3 regions of the Variovorax sp. YR752 genome follow, and region 3 is predicted to be linked to each of the others. Evidence: riboswitches for the same ligand, from Rfam matches in the RefSeq annotation. Region 3 holds a riboswitch; each other region holds the start of a gene.
The links. Region 3 has a riboswitch for glycine ahead of AAG801_RS04840 (D-amino acid dehydrogenase). Riboswitches for the same ligand answer to the same signal wherever they lie in the genome.

Region 1 (6,043 bases), on a different contig from region 3:
GAACGAGTGCCTGCAGGTGGTGGGATACGGGCTGGCCGAGTGCTCCTGGCTTCGAGCCAGCGACCAGGCCTACGTCGACCGCCTGCTCGATGCGGTGGTCGACCCGCAGGAGCGGCTGATGGTCTGCCGCATGGCGGCGGCCGTGGTGACAGCGGACGGCCATGTCTCGGGTGACGAGCGGCTGGTCTACGACCACGCCCTGGCGCGATGGCGCATCAGCGGCTCCATGGTGACCGAGGCCATCCTGCACGATGCCCCGCGGCGCCGGGAAGGCGTGCAGCGCCTCGTCTGAGGTCTCGATCTCGTCTGCGCCACGCCGATCAGGCGTCATGCAATCGTTCGTGCATCAGCGCACGGACGATCCCCAGCAGCGGTGCCTCGGTGCGCCGCGCCAGCGTGACCAGGCCGAGCCGCGCGGTGGCGTCGAGCGCGGGGCGCATCGCCAGTTCGACCAGCGTCGGCGCCGCCGCGCGGATCGCCAGCAGCACCGCATCGCTGTGTTCGGACACCTCGACCAGGCTGGCGATTTCCTCGCAGCGCAGCGTCACGCATTGCTCCGGATGGGCCTGCGGCCCGTAGCGTGAGATCAGGATGCGGGCCACCTCGTCGGACAGCGGCGTCGAAGCGATCGGGTAGCGGCTGAGCGAATCGAAGCTCACCCCGCCGCGAACGCGCGTCAGCGGGTGACCGCGGCGCACCATGAAGGCGCCGCGCATCTCGTGCAGCAGTTCGGCGCGCAAGTCGGGCGCCGGCTCGAGCGAACGTGCATCCACCACCAGCGCATCGAGCGTGCGCGCGCGCAGCGACTGCACCAGCAGCTCGGTGCCGCCGCGGGCGATCTCGACATGCACCTGCGGATGATCCAGCGCGATGGTCATCAGCAGCGGCGTCATCAGCATGGCGCCGGGGCCGGAGCCCATGCCGATGCGCAGCACGCCGCGCTCGCCCTCGCGCGAACGCTGTCCGCTGCCCTGCAGTTCCTCGGCATCCGACACCAGCTGTCGGGCGCGCTCCAGCGTCGCACGGCCGAAGGCCGTCAGCTCGATGCGCCGGCCGACACGGTCGAACAGCGGCATGCCCAGTTCGTCTTCCAGCGCGCGGATGCTGCGGCTGAGCGCCGGCTGGGTAAGGAACTGCGCCTGCGCGGCCTTGCTGAAGGAGCCGGTCTGCGCGAGCGCAATCAGGTGCCGCAGCTGCACGAGGGTCATCGCATCGCCTCCACCGTTTGATGCATCAGACTCATGCTACTTCAGACAACAATGCATTGGACTTTGCTCTGACGCATTCCTACATTGGCGCCACGCCCCACCCACCTTCCGGAGTGCCCGATGTCGAACGCCGCCCGTCGCCTTGCCTTGATCACCACGCTTGCCAGCGGCCTGGCGCTGGCCTCCGGCATCGCCGCCGCGCAGGGCAGCAAGCCGCTGAACCTGATGGTGCCCTACCCGGCCGGAGGCTTGTCGGACACCATCGCGCGCATCGTCGAGAAGCCGCTGGGCAAGGCACTGGGCCAGCAGGTGATCGTCGAGAACGTCGGCGGCGTCGCCGGCGCCATCGGCGCACAGAAGGTGCTCGCGGCCCCGGCCGACGGCGGCTACCTCTACCAGGGCTCGCCCAACGAGCTGATCCTCGCGCCGATGGCGCTGACAGCGGTCAAGTACAAGTCCGAAGACTTCCGCCTGGTGCAGATGATCGGCGCCTTCCCGATCGCCATCCTCGCCCGCAAGGGCCTGCCGGCGAACAACGTCGACGAGCTGGTGGCGCTGGCCAGGACCTCGGCTGCCGAGGGCAAGCCGCTCACCTATGGCAGCGTCGGCGTCGGCTCCTTCTATCACGTGCTCGGCGCGCACTTCGCGCACAGCATCGGCACGCCGATGACGCACATTCCCTACAAGGGCATCGCGCCGATCCTGCAGGACATGGGCGGCGAGATGGTCGACATCGCCATCATCGTGGTCGGCGAGCAGCAGATCGGCCTGGCGCAGCAGGGCCGGCTGAAGGTGCTGGGCACGCTGGCGCCGGCCGGCAAGGTCGAGGCCGCGATCCTCAAGCCCTACCCGAGCATCAACGACAGCAAGTCCTTCAAGGACTTCGCCTTCAACATCTGGACCGGCTACTTCGTCAGGAAGGACACGCCCGAGCCGGTGGTGCAGGCGCTGCACAAGGCGCTGAACGCGACGCTGGGCGACGCCGAAGTGCGCACGCAGCTCGAGAAGATCGGCGGCATGCTCGCGCCGGTGCGAGTGCAGGCCGAGGTCGACCGCGAATACGCCGCGCAGACCGAGCGCTTCCGCGGCATCGCCAAGGCCATCAAGCTCGAGGCGCAATGAGCGGCGTGATCGAGGCGATGCGCGAGCGCGCCGACGAGTTCGTCGGCCTGCGCCGCGATATCCACCGCCACCCCGAGCTGGCCTTCGACGAGCACCGCACCGCGGCGCTGGTGGCCGACAAGCTGGCCACCTGGGGCTACGCGGTCGAGCGCGGGCTGGGCGGCACCGGCGTGGTCGGCACGCTGGTACGCGGCCGCGGCACGCGGCGCCTCGGCCTGCGCGCCGACATGGACGCGCTGCCGATCACCGAAGCCAGCGGCGTCGAGTGGAGCAGCCAGCGCCCCGGCCTGATGCACGCCTGCGGCCACGACGGCCACACCGCGATGCTGCTCGCGGCGGCGCGGCATCTGGCCGAGCAGGGCCGCTTCGACGGCACGTTGAACCTGATCTTCCAGCCGGCGGAGGAAGGCGGCGGCGGCGCGCTGCGCATGATGGCCGATGGCCTCTTCGACAAGCACCCCTGCGATGCGGTGTTCGCGATGCACAACATGCCCGGCATTGCACAGGGCCACCTGGTGCTGCGCGAGGGCGCGGCGATGGCCTCGTCGGACTACGCCACCGTCACGCTGACCGGCATCGGTGGTCATGGCGCGATGCCGCAGCATGCCGCCGACCCGGTCGTCGCTGCGGCCAGCCTGGTGATGGCGCTGCAGACGGTGGTGTCGCGCAACGTCGATCCGCTGCACGCGGCGGTGGTCACCGTCGGCGCCCTGAACGCCGGCCGCGCCAACAACGTCATTCCGGCCACGGCCACGCTGGAGATCAGCGTGCGAGCGCTCGACCGCGAGGTGCGCGCGCTGCTGGAGCGGCGCATCAAGGCGCTGGCGCAGGCACAGGCCGAGAGCTTCGGCGTGCAGGCGAAGGTCGATTGGCGCAGCGGTTACGCCGTACTGGTCAACACGCCCGAGGAAACAGCCTTCGCGCGCGAGGTCGCGCTCGATCTGCTCGGCCCCGAGCGCGTGACGCTGCAGGGCCCGCCGCTGACCGGCAGCGAGGACTTCGCCTTCATGCTCGAGCGCGTGCCGGGCAGCTACCTGCTGATCGGCAACGGCGACGGCAGCGACGGCCACGCCTGCGGCGGTTGCATGGTCCACCACCCGGGCTACGACTTCAACGACGCCAACATCGCGGTGGGCAGTGCCTTCTGGGTTCGGCTGGCCGAACGTTTCCTGAGCGCGGAGGAGACGAGCCCGCAGCCCTAGAATCTCATCTCTGCAGGAGAGTGCCGGGCACCGCCCGGCCCCCGAAGGCGCAAACTCCCATGAACGCTCAGGGCCCGTACTGCACATCACGAACGCCGTCTGGAGAGTCGTCACCCGCGTGACGCACCGAAGGAGCAAGGCCCGCGCCGATGGCGCAGGCCGAATCTCTCAGGTACCAAGGACAGGGGGAGCGGCAAGCGCACGACACATCGTGCGTCCATCCTGTCCTTTGGAGTCTTGCCATGAACGTGGTGGTTCTCGGCGCCGGCCTGCTCGGCGTCACCTCGGCCTATTTCCTTCGCCAGCAGGGTCACGACGTGACCGTGATCGACCGCCAGGCCTCGCCGGCGGCGGAAACCAGCTTCGCCAACGGCGGGCAGATCTCGGTCAGCCACGCCGAGCCCTGGGCCAACCCGGGCGCGCCGTTGAAGGTGCTGCAGTGGCTGGGCAAGGAAGACGCGCCGCTGCTGTTCCGGCTGCGCGCCGACCTGCGCCAGTGGCGCTGGGGCCTGCAGTTCCTGCGCGAATGCACGCCGGCGCGCACGCGGCACAACATCGCGCAGATCGTGCGCCTGGGCACCTACAGCCGCGACACGCTGCAGCAGCTGCGCCGCGAGCGCGACATCGCCTACGACGAACGCACGCAGGGCATCCTGCATTTCTATACGAGCCAGAAGGAGTTCGACGCCGCCGAGGCACCGGCCGCGCAGATGCGCGCGCTGGGATGCGACCGCCGCGTGATCTCCGCCGACGAGGCGGTGCGGCTGGAGCCGGCGCTGCGCCACATCCGCCCCCAACTGGCCGGCGCCACCTACACCGCCGAAGACGAGTCGGGCGACGCCAACCGCTTCGCGCGCGAACTGGTCAAGCGCTGCGAGGCCGACGGCGTGCGTTTCCTCATGAGCCACACGGTGACGGCGCTGCGCGAGGCCGGCGGCGAGATCGACCACGTCGAGGCCACCGACGGTGAGGGCCGCTTCCGGCAGATCCGCGCCGACGCCTACGTGCTGGCAATGGGCAGCCTGTCGCCGCTGTATGCGAAGTCGCTCGGCATCGAGTTGCCAATCTACCCGGCCAAGGGCTACTCGGTGACCATGCCGGTGAAGGACGCGTCGATGGCCCACCAGGTCTCGCTGACCGACGACGAGTACAAGCTGGTGTTCTCGCGCCTCGGTGATCGCCTGCGCATCGCCGGCACCGCCGAGCTCAACGGCTACGACCGCGACCTCAACCGCGTGCGCTGCGAGGCCATCGTCAAGCGCGTGGAGCAGCTCTTCCCCGGCGCAGGCGACACCAGCCAGGCGCAGTTCTGGACCGGGCTGCGCCCGGCCACGCCGAGCAACGTGCCGATCATCGGCCGCTCCAGGCTGAAGAAGCTGTTCCTCAACACCGGCCATGGCACGCTGGGCTGGACGCATTCGTGCGGCTCCGGCAAGAGCATCGCGCGCATCGTCAGCGGCCTCAAGCCCGAGGTGGACTTCGCCTTCAGCGGCGCCTGAATCGGGCGCCGGCGGGGCAGAGGCCTTCGGAATCGAAGGTCTCTCGCCGCGTCGAGTACATTAGCTAGGTAGGCATGATCAAGATAGCAAGTTCGTAAGTCTTCTCTGATGGCCACCGGCAGCTCTGCCGGCCGGCTCCGGTTTGAACTCCCATCGATGACCTTCTTGGCGTCTCTGCCTGCGCCGGCGTTCGCCTGCGCAGCAAACTTGAAAGGAATCGACATGACGACTCAAACCGGCACCGTGAAATGGTTCAACGAAGGCAAGGGCTTCGGCTTCATCGCTCCCGATGATGGCAGCAAGGACCTGTTCGCCCACTTCAGCCAGATCCAGGGCGGCGGCTTCAAGACCCTGGCCGAGAACCAGCGCGTAGAGTTCGAGACGACGCAGGGCCAGAAGGGTCCGCAAGCCTCGAACATCCGCGTGGTCTGATCCAGCACGCAGGCTCTTCGCGAGCCCCGTTCGAAACCGCGGCCCCGGCCGCGGTTTTTTCTTTTTGGGAGCCCTCATGAACAACCTGCAGGAAGCCACCGAACGCATCTGCGAGCTCAAGGGCAACGTGGTGGCGCTCGACGCGCTGTGCACCGCGCTGCTGCAGCAACTGGCGCCACCGGCGCGCGAGCGCTTCCGCAAGACCTTCGAGGGCTGGGCCGAGATCGCCCGCACGGCGATGCTCCATGCGGAGATCTCCGAGCATTCGATCGCCGCCTTCGAGATGGACACCGCGCGCATCGGCGCGCTGATCGACACGCTGGAACATCGCCAGCGGCCGGCGCGCGAAGGCAGCGGCGTCGAGCCGCTGCTGCTCGCCGTGCCGCGGGTGTTGACCTTCCAGGGAACGCGCGCGCTGACCTCGGCCAGCGGCTTCTTCTTCGCGCGCGACGAGCGGCTGTTCCTCGCCACCAGCCGGCACGTGCTGATCGACGAGCCGAGCGAACATTTCCCGGACCGCATCGAGATCGAGCTTCACAACGACGACAGCGACCTGTCGCGTGCGGGCGCGTATTCGGTG
Region 2 (6,043 bases), on a different contig from region 3:
GACCACCCGCGCCCCGGGTTTTCACCCAGCGAGACCGAGTGCGGCGATGCCGGCGCGCGCGATCTGCGCGTCCTCGCTGGACTTGACGCCGCTGACGCCGACGGCTCCGATGCACTGACCTTCCGCCATGATCGGCACGCCGCCTTCGAGCAGCGCCTCCAGGCCGGGTGCGCTGAGGAAGGAGACACGCCCCTGGTTGATCATCTCCTCGTACAGGCGGCTCTCGCGACGGCCCAGCGCCGAGGTGCGCGCCTTGTTCGGCGCGATCTGCGCCGAGATCGGCGCCGCGCCGTCCAGGCGCTGCAGCCACAGCAGGTGGCCGCCGTCATCCACGACGGCGATGGCCACCGCCCACTGGTTGGCCAGCGCCTCCGCTTCGGCGGCGGCGGCGATCCGCTTCACGTCGTCCAGGGTCAGGAACGGCTTGCTCTTCATGGTGGGGTTCCAGGCAGGTTGGAGGGGCCGGTGTCCGGCGCTGCGTGAACTCTATCGCGCCGCCTGCCGTCGATTCCGCCACGCCCCGTACGGTCTTTCTGTACGCAGAAGGCGGGAACTAGAATGCGCTTCGCCTGTCACAGGCTGTATCCCACAACCCCCAACGGAGGTTTCATGACCCAGAGCCTGCAAGCTGCATACGGCGGACATGCCGGTACCGTCGCCTCGGCGGAGCAGCGCAACCGCGTCCTGCGCAACACCTACTGGCTGCTCGCGCTGTCGATGGTGCCGACCGTGCTCGGCGCCTGGCTCGGCGTGACCACCGGAATCGCCCGCGCCATGTCGCCCGGCATCGGCCTGGTGGTCTTCCTGGTCGGCGCTTTCGGCTTCATGTTCGCGATCGAGAAGACCAAGAACTCGGCGGCCGGCGTGCCGGTGCTGCTGGCGTTCACGTTCTTCATGGGCGTGATGCTGTCGCGCCTGGTCGGCGCCGTTCTCGGCCTCACCAACGGCGCCAGCCTGATCATGATGGCCTTCGCCGGCACCGGCGCCATCTTCCTCGGCATGGCGACGCTGTCGACGATCATCAAGCGTGACCTGTCGGCGATGGGCAAGTGGCTGTTCATCGGCGCCATCATGGTGCTGGTGGCGGGCCTGGCGAACTTCTTCATTCAGTCGAGTGCGCTGATGATCACGCTGTCGGTGCTGGTGATCGGCATCTTCTCGGCCTTCATCCTGTATGACCTGAAGCGCGTGCAGGACGGCTACGAGACGAACTACATCAGCGCCACGCTGGGTGTCTACCTGAGCATCTACAACGTGTTCCAGGCGCTGCTGGCCCTGTTCGGCATCGGCGGAAGCAGCGAGTAATCGCCGCAGTCCGGAAATGAAGTTCAAACGGGGCCTTCGGGCCCCGTTTGCTTTGGCGCATCGAACAGGTGCGCGATCGAGTTGGCGTAGTAGGCCAGCACGCGGGTCTCCGCCGGGTTGGCGCGCAGCAGGCCGTCGTCCTCCAGCGCCAGATGGCGCAAGGTCAGCATGCGCAGGCCGACGGTGATGGCGTAGTCGCGGTCGCTGCGCGGCACGTAGACATGGGCACCGAGAGCCTCGGCCCGGTCCATCAGAGCGAGCACGGCGCCCTTGAGCTCCAGTTCGGACCAGGCGCGCTGCGGGTCGGCAAGCAACACTCGCGCGACCAGCGGCACCGGCAGCACCGGAATCGTGCGGCCGATGGTCGCCATCAGCGCGTGGCCCACTTCGCCCACCGCCTCTCGACGCTGCGCGTCGGTCAGGTCGCGGAAGTCGATGCCACGTCCCGCCACCCACGCGCGCATGGACATCGGCTTGCCGAAGTTCACGCAGGCATAGCCGAAGCGATAGCGCCGGCCCAGCAGCGCGAAGACGAACTGCCGGCCCAGGTAGCCGCCGGTGATGCGCAGCGTGCGCCACAGGCTGCCGCGCGGCGGCTTCTCATCGAGCTTGCGCAGCAGGCTGCGGTCCTCGATCACCCGGTCGTAGTTGATTCCGACGGGGATGAACACCAGGTCGCGCTCGCCACCGGGGTTGAAGCCCTTGAGCATGTAGTCGAGCAGTCCGAGCTTGGGCTCGCGCAGCCGGCCGTCGATCGTCAGCCCGCCTTCCGGATACATGGCCTGCGGCACGCCGCCCTCGGTGGCCATCTGCACGTAGCGCTGCAGTACGGTGCGGTAGAGCGGGTCGCCGGAGTTGCGCCGCACGAAGTAGGCCCCCATCGCGCGGATCAGCCCCTGCAGCGGCCAGATGCGCGCCCACTCGCCCACCGCGTAGCTCAGCGCCACACGCTCGGCAGCGAGGAAGCTCACCAGGATGTAGTCCATGTTGCTGCGGTGGTTCATGACGAACACCACGGTGGACTTCGGGTTGATCGAGGCAATCGCCGCGTCGTCGGTGTAGCCCAGGCGGACGCGATAGACGAGTTGCGCGAAGGTCTTGGCCAGCCAGTAACCGACGCGGAAGTACACGTAGGCATTGAAGGCCGGCACGATCTCGCGGGCGTAGACGAGCACCTGCTTCGTCACCACCACCGCGGGCTTGCCGGTCTCGAGGGCGTGCTGCTGCGCGGCGGCGAGCACGCGCGGGTCGCTCATCAGCCGGTCGATCAGCGCGCGCCGGCGGGTCAGCTTGAACTGCGGCAGGTCGATCTTCAGGCGCAGCTGGATCTCGTCGAGCACCCCGCGCACCTTGCGCCGCAGGTACCAGCGCACGCCCGGCAGCAGCAGCCACTGCAGCGCCGCCGCCACCGCCAGCACCAGCAGCAGCACGAACAGCCACAGCGGGATGCTGACGCTGGCGTTCACCGGATGTTGTCCCTGTCGAAGACCGCGATGCTTTCGACATGCGCCGTGTGCGGGAACATGTTCACCGCCCCGGCCATCGTGCAGCGATAGCCGGCCTGGTGCACCAGCAGCCCGGCATCGCGTGCCAGCGTGGCCGGATTGCAGCTGACGTAGACGATGCGCCGCGGCGGCAGCCAGCCGGGCGCGAGCGAGGCATCCGCATGCAGGTCGGCCAGTGCCTTGGCCAGCGCGAACGCGCCTTCCCGCGGCGGATCGACCAACCACTTGTCGGCCGCGCCATAGGCGGCAAGGTCGGCCGCAGGCAATTCGAACAGGTTGCGCGCCTCGAAGCGTGTGCGTGCGGCCAGGCCGTTGCGCGCCGCGTTCTCGCGCGAGCGCTGCACCAGCGCCTCGCTGCCTTCGATGCCCAGCACCTCGCGCGCGCCGCGTGCAATCGGCAGCGTGAAGTTGCCCAGGCCGCAGAACCAGTCGATCACGCGCTCGCCAGGGCCAAGCTCGAGCAGGCGCAGTGCGCGCGACACCAGCATGGTGTTGATCTGGTGATTCACCTGGGTGAAATCGGTCGGCTTGAAGGGCATCTCGATGCCGAACTCGGGCAGCGTATAGGCCAGCTCCGGGCCGCCTTCGTCGAGCCGGTGCACTGTGTCGGGGCCCTTGGGCTGCAGCCACCACTGCACGCTGTGCTCGCGACCGAACGCACGCAGCCGTTCGAGATCGCTGGCCGACAGCGGCTCGAGGTGGCGCAGCACCAGCGCCGTCACCACATCACCCACCGCCACCTCGATCTGCGGCAGGCGGTCGCGCTGGTCCATGCTCGCCACCATGTCGCGCAGCGGCAGCAGCATCGCCGACAGCTTCGGCGGCAGCACCTCGCAGCGCTCCATGTCGGCCACGTAGCTCGACTTGCGCTCATGGAAGCCGACCAGCACCTTGCCCTTCTTGGCCACGAACCGCACCGACAGTCGCGCCCGGAAGCGGTAACCCCAGGACGGCCCCTCGATCGGGCGCAGCAACTGCTCGGCCTTGACCTTGCCCAGGTGCCACAGCGCATCTTCCAGCGCGCGCTGCTTGGTGGCGACCTGCGCGGCCACATGCAGGTGCTGCATCTTGCAGCCGCCGCATGTGCCGAAATGCGGGCACTGCGGCCGCACGCGCTGTGAACTCTCGCGCTGCCAGGCCACGGCGGTGGCCTGCTCCCAGTTGTTCTTGCGCCGCTGCACCGTCACGCGCACCACCTCGCCGGGCAGTGCACCGTCGATGAACACCACCTTGCCTTCGGCGTTGTGCGCCACGCCCTGCGCCTCGAGGTCGAGCGACTCGACCGTCAACCATTCATCTGCTGGAGTCATGGGGCGTGATTATCCCGGCCGCCGGCTGCTACACTCGCCGCCGCCAGGAGAGAGCTTCCCCGTGAAGCCGCCGAAGGCGCAGAACCGTTCCCTGAGGCCCGGTTCGAACGCTCAGGCAAAAGGACTGGCACGCGCCACGCGGCGACGCGCGGCGTTCCTCGCTGGAGAGAGGCCCGCCCCGAGCGGGTCCACCGAAGGGGCAAGCGGCGCACACGGCAACGGTGCACCGTCAATCTCTCAGGTAAAGCGGACAGAGAGGGCACGGCACCCGGCACGGCACATGCTGCGTCGGGGTTGGCAAAGGCCCTCGAAGCATCGCCAGGAGGCGGTCATGTCCGACATTCCCCTTCAACAGACCCCGCTGCACGCGCTGCACCGCGAGCTCGGCGCCAAGATGGTGCCCTTCGCCGGCTACGACATGCCGGTGAGCTACCCTGAAGGCATCCTCGCCGAGCACCGCCACTGCCGCGATTCGGCGGCGCTGTTCGACGTCTCGCACATGGGCCAGGTGAGGCTGACGGGCGAGGACGCAGCGGCCGCGCTCGAATCGCTGGTGCCGGTCGACGTGGTCGGCCTGACCGCCGGGCGCCAGCGCTACGGCTTCTTCACCAATGCGGCCGGCGGCATCCTCGACGACCTGATGATCACGCGGCGCGAGAGCGACTTCCTCGTGATCGTCAACGCCGGCTGCAAAGATGCCGACATCCGCCACCTGCAGACGAACATCGCACACCGCTGCACCGTGCAACCCATGCCTGAACGTGCGTTGCTGGCGCTGCAGGGGCCGAAGGCGGCCGAGGCGATCGGTCGGCTCGCACCCGAACTGCGCTCGCTGGTCTTCATGACCGGCGCCTTCTGCCGCATCGCCGGCATCGACTGCTTTGCCACCCGCTCCGGCTACACCGGCGAAGACGGCTACGAGATCTCCGTGCCTGCAGAGCAGGCCGTGGCCCTGGCGAAGGCGCTGCTGGCGCTGCCCGAGGTCAAGCCCGCGGGCCTGGGGGCGCGCGACACGCTGCGCCTGGAGGCCGGCCTGTGCCTGTACGGCCACGACATCGACGACAAGACCACCCCGATCGAGGCGGGCCTGTCGTGGGCCATCCAGAAGGTGCGCCGCGCCGGTGGCGCGCGCCACGGCGGCTACCCGGGCGCCGCGGCGATCGACAAGCAGTTGTCGGCCGGCCCGGCCTGCAAGCGCGTCGGGCTGCTCGGCCTGGAGCGCATGCCTGTGCGCGAAGGCGCGGTCGTTGTCGATGCCAAGGGCCACAAGCTCGGCCACGTGACCAGCGGCACGCTGGCGCCCAGCGTCGGCAAGCCGATCGCGATGGCCTACCTGGCTGCCAACCACGCCCTGCCCAACCACGAGGTCTACGCCGAGGTGCGTGGCAAGCGCCAGCCGATGCGCGTCAGCCCCATGCCCTTCGCCCCGCACCGCTACCACCGCGGCTGATCACCAATCCGCAGCACTCAGACCAAGGAGAACTCCGATGACGACCATGTACACCCCCGACCACGAGTGGATCAACATCGAGGACCACGAGGCCGCCACCGTCGGCATCACGCTGCACGCGCAGGACGCGCTGGGCGACGTGGTCTTCGTCGACCTGCCCGAGGTGGGCAGGACCTTCAAGAAGGGCGAGGTTGCCGGCGTGGTCGAGTCGGTCAAGGCCGCGGCCGACCTGTACATGCCGGTGACCGGCGAGATCGTCGAGGTCAACGAGGCGCTGCGCGCCGACCCGTCGCTGGCCAACTCCGACCCGCTGGGCACCGGCTGGTTCTTCAAGGTGCACATCTCCGAAGCCGGCATGGCCGAGTTCGACCAGCTGATGGACGCACCGGCCTACGACAAGCTGCTCAAGAGCGCCTGAGCGCGCCCCACCCTTGCACCGCTCCTGCCCCGAACGAGCCCAGGACAACCCATGC
Region 3 (6,043 bases):
GCACTGGGTTTCACGGCCTTGGCGATGTCGACGACCTGGTTGTCGTAGAAATACAGACCGGTCACCGCGTAGCTGCTCTTGGGCTTGACGGGCTTCTCTTCGATGCTGCTGGCCTTGCCTTTGGCATCGAAAGCCACCACGCCGTAGCGCTCGGGGTCATGCACGTGGTACGCGAACACGGTCGCGCCGCTCTGCTTGGTATCGGCGTCCGACAGCAGATGCACGAGGTCATGCCCATAAAAGATGTTGTCCCCCAGCACCAACGCGCTCGGCGAATTGCCCACGAACTTCTCGCCGATGATGAAAGCCTGCGCCAGGCCATCGGGACTCGGCTGCACCGCGTACTGCAGGTTCATGCCCCACTGGCTGCCGTCTCCCAACAGTTGCTGGAAGCGCGGTGTGTCCTGCGGCGTGCTGATGATCAGGATGTCGCGCATGCCGCCGAGCATCAGCGTGCTCAGCGGGTAATAGATCATCGGCTTGTCGTACACCGGCAGCAGCTGCTTGCTCATGGCGAGCGTGGCCGGGTGCAGGCGGGTGCCGGAGCCACCGGCGAGGATGATGCCTTTGCGTTGCGTCATGGGGGTTTTCTTCTGTAGGGGCCGGAAAAATCAGTCAGTCGTCAGAGCGTCTCGCGCAGCATGCGCGCCACGCCTTCCTGCCAGGGCGGCAGGCGCAGGCCGAAGGTGGTCTGCAGCTTGGTGGTGTCGAGCCGCGAGTTGTGCGGGCGTGTCGCGGGCGTCGGGAAGGCGCTGGTGGGCACGGCTTCCACGGCCTGCGGGCCGGCCTTGAGTTCGACACCAGCCTGCTGCGCCATCTCGAGCACGAAGCGCGCGTAGCCGTGCCACGTGGTCTCGCCGCCGGCGATGGCGTGGTACAGCCCGGCCTTGGTCGGGTCTTGCAGGGTGGCGCGGATGGCGTGCGCGGTGATGTCGGCCAGCAGTTCGGCGCCGGTCGGGGCGCCGAACTGGTCGTCGATCACCGTGAGCTTGTCGCGCTCCTTGGCCAGGCGCAGCATGGTCTTGGCGAAGTTGCCGCCGCGTGCCGCATACACCCAGCTGGTGCGGAAGATCAGGTGCTTCGCGCAATGCTGTGCCACCAGTTGCTCGCCTTCGAGCTTGGTCTGGCCGTACACGCTGAGCGGGCCGGTCGCGTCGTCTTCTTTCCAGGGCTTGGTGCCGCTGCCGTCGAAGACGTAGTCGGTGGAGTAATGCACCATCAGCGCGCCGATCTGTTGCGCGGCCTCGGCCACCACGCCGGGCGAGGTGGCGTTGAGCTTGCGCGCGAAGTCGGGCTCGCTCTCGGCCTTGTCGACGGCGGTGTGCGCGGCGGCATTGACGATGACGTCAGGGCGCACCGCCAGCACCGTCTCGGCCAGCTGCTCGGGACGGCTGAAGTCGGCGTGGAAGTCGGTGCTGTCGAAATCCAGCGCGACCAGTTCGCCGAGCGGCGCGAGGCTGCGCTGCAGTTCCCAGCCGACCTGTCCGCCCTTGCCAAGCAGCAGCAGCTTCATGCGCCGGCCTTCGCCGTCGTGGCGTCGTACTGCTTCTCGACCCACTCGCGGTACGCGCCGCTTTGCACGTTGCGCACCCACTCACCATTCGCGAGGTACCACTCGACGGTCTTGCGGATGCCGGTGTCGAAGGTCTCGGCGGGCTTCCAGCCAAGCTCGGCCTCGAGCTTGCGTGCGTCGATGGCGTAGCGGCGGTCGTGGCCCGGGCGGTCCGTGACGTAGGTGATCTGTTCCTTGTACGGCTTGCCGTCGGCGCGGGGGCTCAGCTCGTCGAGCAGCGCACACACGGTGTTGACGATCTCGATGTTGGGCTTCTCGTTCCAGCCACCGACGTTGTAGGTCTCGCCGAGGCGGCCGGCTTCGAGCACGCGGCGGATGGCGCTGCAGTGGTCCTTCACGTAGAGCCAGTCGCGCACCTGCATGCCGTCGCCGTACACGGGCAGGTTCTTGCCGGCCAGTGCGTTGACGATCATCAGCGGGATCAGCTTCTCGGGGAAGTGGAACGGGCCGTAGTTGTTCGAGCAGTTGGTGGTGACCACCGGCAGGCCGTAGGTGTGGTGCCAGGCGCGCACGAGGTGGTCGCTGGCGGCCTTGCTGGCCGAGTACGGGCTGTTGGGCTCGTACTTGTTCTCTTCGGTGAAGGCCGGGTCGGTCTTGGAAAGCGAGCCGTAGACCTCGTCGGTCGACACATGCAAGAAGCGGAAGGCCGCCTTCTGGTCGGCCGGCAGGGCGTGCCAGTAACCGCGCACGGATTCGAGCAGACGGAAGGTGCCGAGCACGTTGGTCTGCACGAAGTCTTCGGGGCCGTGGATCGAGCGGTCGACGTGCGATTCCGCGGCAAAGTTCACGACTGCGCGCGGTTTGTGTTCGGCCAGCAGGCGATCGAGCAGTGCGCTGTCACCGATGTCGCCTTGCACGAAGACATGGTTCGCGTTGCCCTTGAGCGATGCGAGGGTCTCGAGGTTGCCCGCGTAGGTCAGCTTGTCGAGGTTAACGACAGGCTCGTCGCCCTGCGCGATCCAGTCGAGCACGAAATTGGCGCCAATGAAGCCTGCGCCGCCGGTAACCAGGATCATGGAGTCCCTCGCCTGTAGAAAAAAGTTTGCTTTACGGAAAATTAACAGTCAATTATCCCATCGGTGTGAAGTGCCGATGTACAGGGCTTGGCCGGCTTGCGGGGCCCGCCTACAATCACAAACAATTGCAGGAGAGCGGGCCTCACAGAGGCCCTACCGAAGGCGCAAACTCCCATAAACGCTCAGGTCGGCCCGACGAAGTTCCAAGTGCAAACAAGGAACATCGGCAAGGGGTCAGTACTGCACTCATCGATACAGCCGTCTGGAGAGCCGCCACGCCATGTGGCGCACCGAAGGAGCAAACCCGCTGCGGGTGCAGCAGGGTGAATCTCTCAGGTACCGAGGACAGGGGGAGCGGCAACTTGGACATCGGTCGTCCGGTTGCTTGCTATTGGTTCAATAGCACTCCACGCCCGCCGTTCAAGCGCTGCAACCTCAAAGGTACTTGCAATGCGTGTGATCGTTCTTGGCGCCGGCCTGCTCGGCGTGACTTCGGCCTACTACCTCCAGCAACTCGGTCACGAGGTGACCGTGATCGATCGGCAGGCCACCCCGGCCGCCGAAACCAGCTTCGCCAACGGCGGCCAGATCTCGGTCAGCCATGCCGAACCGTGGGCCAATCCGAGCGCGCCGCTGAAGGTGCTGCAATGGCTCGGCAAGGAAGATGCGCCGCTGCTGTTCCGCATCCGCGCCGACATGCGCCAATGGCTCTGGGGCCTGCAGTTTTTGCGCGAATGCACCCCCGCGCGCACCCGCCACAACATCGAACAGATCGTTCGTCTCGGTACATACAGCCGGGAAATGTTGCAGCAATTGCGTCGAGACACCGGCCTGAGCTATGACCAGCGCACGCAAGGCATCCTGCACTTCTATACAACGCAAAAAGAATTCGACGGCGCCCTCAAGCCCTCCGAGCAGATGCGCGCCCTGGGCTGCGAGCGGCTGGTCATCTCGGCCGACGAGGCCATCCGGATCGAACCCGCCCTCGCCCACATCCGCCCGCAGCTCGCCGGTGCCACGTACACCGCCGAAGACGAGTCGGGCGATGCCAACCGCTTCGCGCGCGAGCTCGTGAAGCTGGCCGAAGCGGCCGGCGTGAAGTTCCTCATGAGTCACACCGTGACCGCGCTGCGCGAAGCCGGCGGCAGCATCGACCACATCGAGGCCACCGACAACGAAGGCCGCTTCCAGCGCATCCGCGGCGACGCCTTCGTGCTGGCGATGGGTTCGCTGAGCCCGCTGTACGCGGCGCCGCTGGGCATCCGCCTGCCGATCTATCCGGCCAAGGGCTACTCGGTGACGCTGCCCGTAAAGGACGCATCGAAGGCGCACCAGGTCTCGCTGACCGACGACGAATACAAGCTGGTGTTCTCGCGCTACACGTCGGAGTCGGGCGACCGCCTGCGCATCGCCGGCACGGCCGAACTCAACGGCTACGACCGCGACCTGAACCGCGTGCGCTGCGAAGCCATCGTACGGCGCGTCGAAGAACTCTTCCCCGGCGCCGGCGACACCGAGCGGGCGCAGTTCTGGACCGGCCTGCGCCCGGCCACGCCGAGCAATGTGCCGCTGATCGGCAAGACCAAGTTGCCGAACCTGTTCCTCAACACGGGCCACGGCACGCTCGGCTGGACGCACGCCTGCGGCTCGGGCAAGTCGATCGCGCGCATCGTGAGCGGTCTCGCACCCGAGGTCGATTTCGCGTTCGCCGGCATGCCGGCGCCCGCGCCGCGCGCCGTGCAGCCCGCACTGGGCTGACACGGCACGCACCCTCGGGTCACGCCTTGAACGTGACCCAGGGCTTGAGCCGCACGGCGCAGCGAATGAGCCCCGCGCTTTCCTGCGCATCGATCACCGCGCCGATCGGCTTGTAAGCCTGCGGCGCCTCTTCGATGCGGCGCTCTTCACGCAGCGTCACGCACTGCCAGCTGGCGTCCGCATCATCAGGTGCGGGCCGCATCGCGCGCACCTCCTGCCGCCGCATGCGCCGACCGGCGCCATGGCTGCACGACCACAGCCAGTCTTCGTGGCCCAGCCCGGTCGCGAGGTACGAGTGATCGCCCATCGACCCAGGAATCAGCGCGAGGTCGCCCGCGTGCGCCGGCGTCGCGCCCTTGCGATGGATGTTCATGCCGTGCTCGCGCAGCACCACGTTGTGCGGCACATCGACCACCAGCGTCGATGCCGTGGCGCCCAGCAGTTCGGCGAAGTCCTTGCGCACCAGCTCGGCCAGCACGACCCGGTTGGCCCACGCATAACGCGCGGCCACGCCCATGGCTTCGAGGTACTCCTGCGCCAGCGGCCCGGCCAGCCCGTACAGCCCGCTCTTCGGATGGCGCAGGCCCTGCGGCCACTCGGCCCGCGCGCGGTCCATCCAGCGGCCTCCGACATGGAACCCGATGTCGCGCGAGCCACTGTGGATCATCACGACGACCTCGCCGGCCTTGAGCCCCGCGCGGTACGCCGCATGCCGGTCCATCACCTCGTCGACCACCTGCAGCTCGACGAAGTGGTTGCCGCTGCCCGGCGTGCCCAGGCACGGATCGCGGAACACCTCGTGGCGCGCGCCGGTGTAGGCCGACGGTGCGTGCCGCGACTGCCCGCCGAAGCTCGCGAGGCCAATGCACGCGCCGATCTCGGCCTGCAGCCGGTCGCGGTCGCACGCCGCCCAGAGTCCGTCGCCGCGCACGGCGTCCAGAAACGCCGCCGGCCCTTCGTCGAACAGCGCGCGAAACGCTGCCGTGTGCACCGGCACGTCGCGCCCGTTGTCGAGCAGGCTGCGTGTGAGCCGCGCGAGCAGCTGCGTCTTGTGCGGCGCCACCTGGTCCAGCGTGAGGCCGGTGGTCAGCAGACGCATGCCGCAGTTGATGTCGGTGCCGACCGCGGCGGGGATCACGAAGTCGCCATCGGTGGCGACGACGCTGCCCACCGGCGCGACCGAACCCGGATGAAAGTCCGGCGTCGCGCAGGCCTTGCACACGCCGTGCGCACCGTCGGGCGAGCGCACGCTGGCAAAAGCCAGCAACTGGTTCACGGCTTTTTCTTCCAGCGGCAGGCTGTGCGGCAGAAGAACGGTCGCCTGCGCGGCCTCGTTGCGCAGGTGATAGATGCCGTCGCGGTAATCGACGGCGATGTTCGCGCGCGAAAAGGCACGCTGGAGTCTCGAGAAATGACTGTGTGTGGGGCTGCCCATGGCTGCAATTCCATTCGTGGAAACCGTGTCGGTTTCCGGGCCCCGGACACATCGCGTGGCGGGGCGAAAGAGATCGACCGCGTGCTTCGGGGCGCGCGGATCACTCTTTCTTGCAGCAGCAGAGATTCAAGAAAGCGGGCGGATTCTAGCGACGCGAACCGCCCGCGAAAACAGCGCGCAGGCGCCGCGTCGTTTTTTCCCGTCAGTCCGGCGCCGTGAACACCGTCAGCACGCCGGTGTAGCCGTACAGGTGGTGGCGCG

Region 1: linked by a shared signal. The riboswitch ahead of AAG801_RS25125 (D-amino acid dehydrogenase) and the one ahead of AAG801_RS04840 (D-amino acid dehydrogenase) in region 3 are both predicted to bind glycine.
Region 2: linked by a shared signal. The riboswitch ahead of gcvT (glycine cleavage system aminomethyltransferase GcvT) and the one ahead of AAG801_RS04840 (D-amino acid dehydrogenase) in region 3 are both predicted to bind glycine.

The regions. Positions count from the first base shown of each region.
Region 1 is NZ_CALRZC010000126.1:2,271-8,313, reverse strand. Features, by position in the region: gene AAG801_RS25145 (TerB family tellurite resistance protein) at 1-292, shown strand, start outside; gene AAG801_RS25140 (LysR family transcriptional regulator) at 321-1,208, opposite strand; gene AAG801_RS25135 (tripartite tricarboxylate transporter substrate binding protein) at 1,329-2,330, shown strand; gene AAG801_RS25130 (M20 aminoacylase family protein) at 2,327-3,532, shown strand; glycine riboswitch at 3,622-3,727, shown strand; gene AAG801_RS25125 (D-amino acid dehydrogenase) at 3,775-5,031, shown strand; gene AAG801_RS25120 (cold-shock protein) at 5,254-5,463, shown strand; gene AAG801_RS25115 (serine protease) at 5,540-6,043, shown strand, end outside.
Region 2 is NZ_CALRZC010000285.1:1,017-7,059, reverse strand. Features, by position in the region: gene AAG801_RS37200 (heme-binding protein) at 22-435, opposite strand; gene AAG801_RS37195 (Bax inhibitor-1/YccA family protein) at 610-1,305, shown strand; gene AAG801_RS37190 (1-acyl-sn-glycerol-3-phosphate acyltransferase) at 1,329-2,771, opposite strand; gene rlmD (23S rRNA (uracil(1939)-C(5))-methyltransferase RlmD) at 2,768-4,120, opposite strand; glycine riboswitch at 4,155-4,257, shown strand; glycine riboswitch at 4,272-4,384, shown strand; gene gcvT (glycine cleavage system aminomethyltransferase GcvT) at 4,452-5,570, shown strand; gene gcvH (glycine cleavage system protein GcvH) at 5,608-5,988, shown strand; partial or broken gene AAG801_RS37170 (glycine dehydrogenase (aminomethyl-transferring)) at 6,040-6,043, shown strand, end outside.
Region 3 is NZ_CALRZC010000013.1:4,978-11,020, reverse strand. Features, by position in the region: gene rfbA (glucose-1-phosphate thymidylyltransferase RfbA) at 1-581, opposite strand, end outside; gene rfbD (dTDP-4-dehydrorhamnose reductase) at 623-1,513, opposite strand; gene rfbB (dTDP-glucose 4,6-dehydratase) at 1,510-2,589, opposite strand; glycine riboswitch at 2,708-2,797, shown strand; glycine riboswitch at 2,842-2,948, shown strand; gene AAG801_RS04840 (D-amino acid dehydrogenase) at 3,040-4,347, shown strand; gene AAG801_RS04835 (RtcB family protein) at 4,367-5,782, opposite strand; gene AAG801_RS04830 (FIST C-terminal domain-containing protein) at 5,985-6,043, opposite strand, start outside.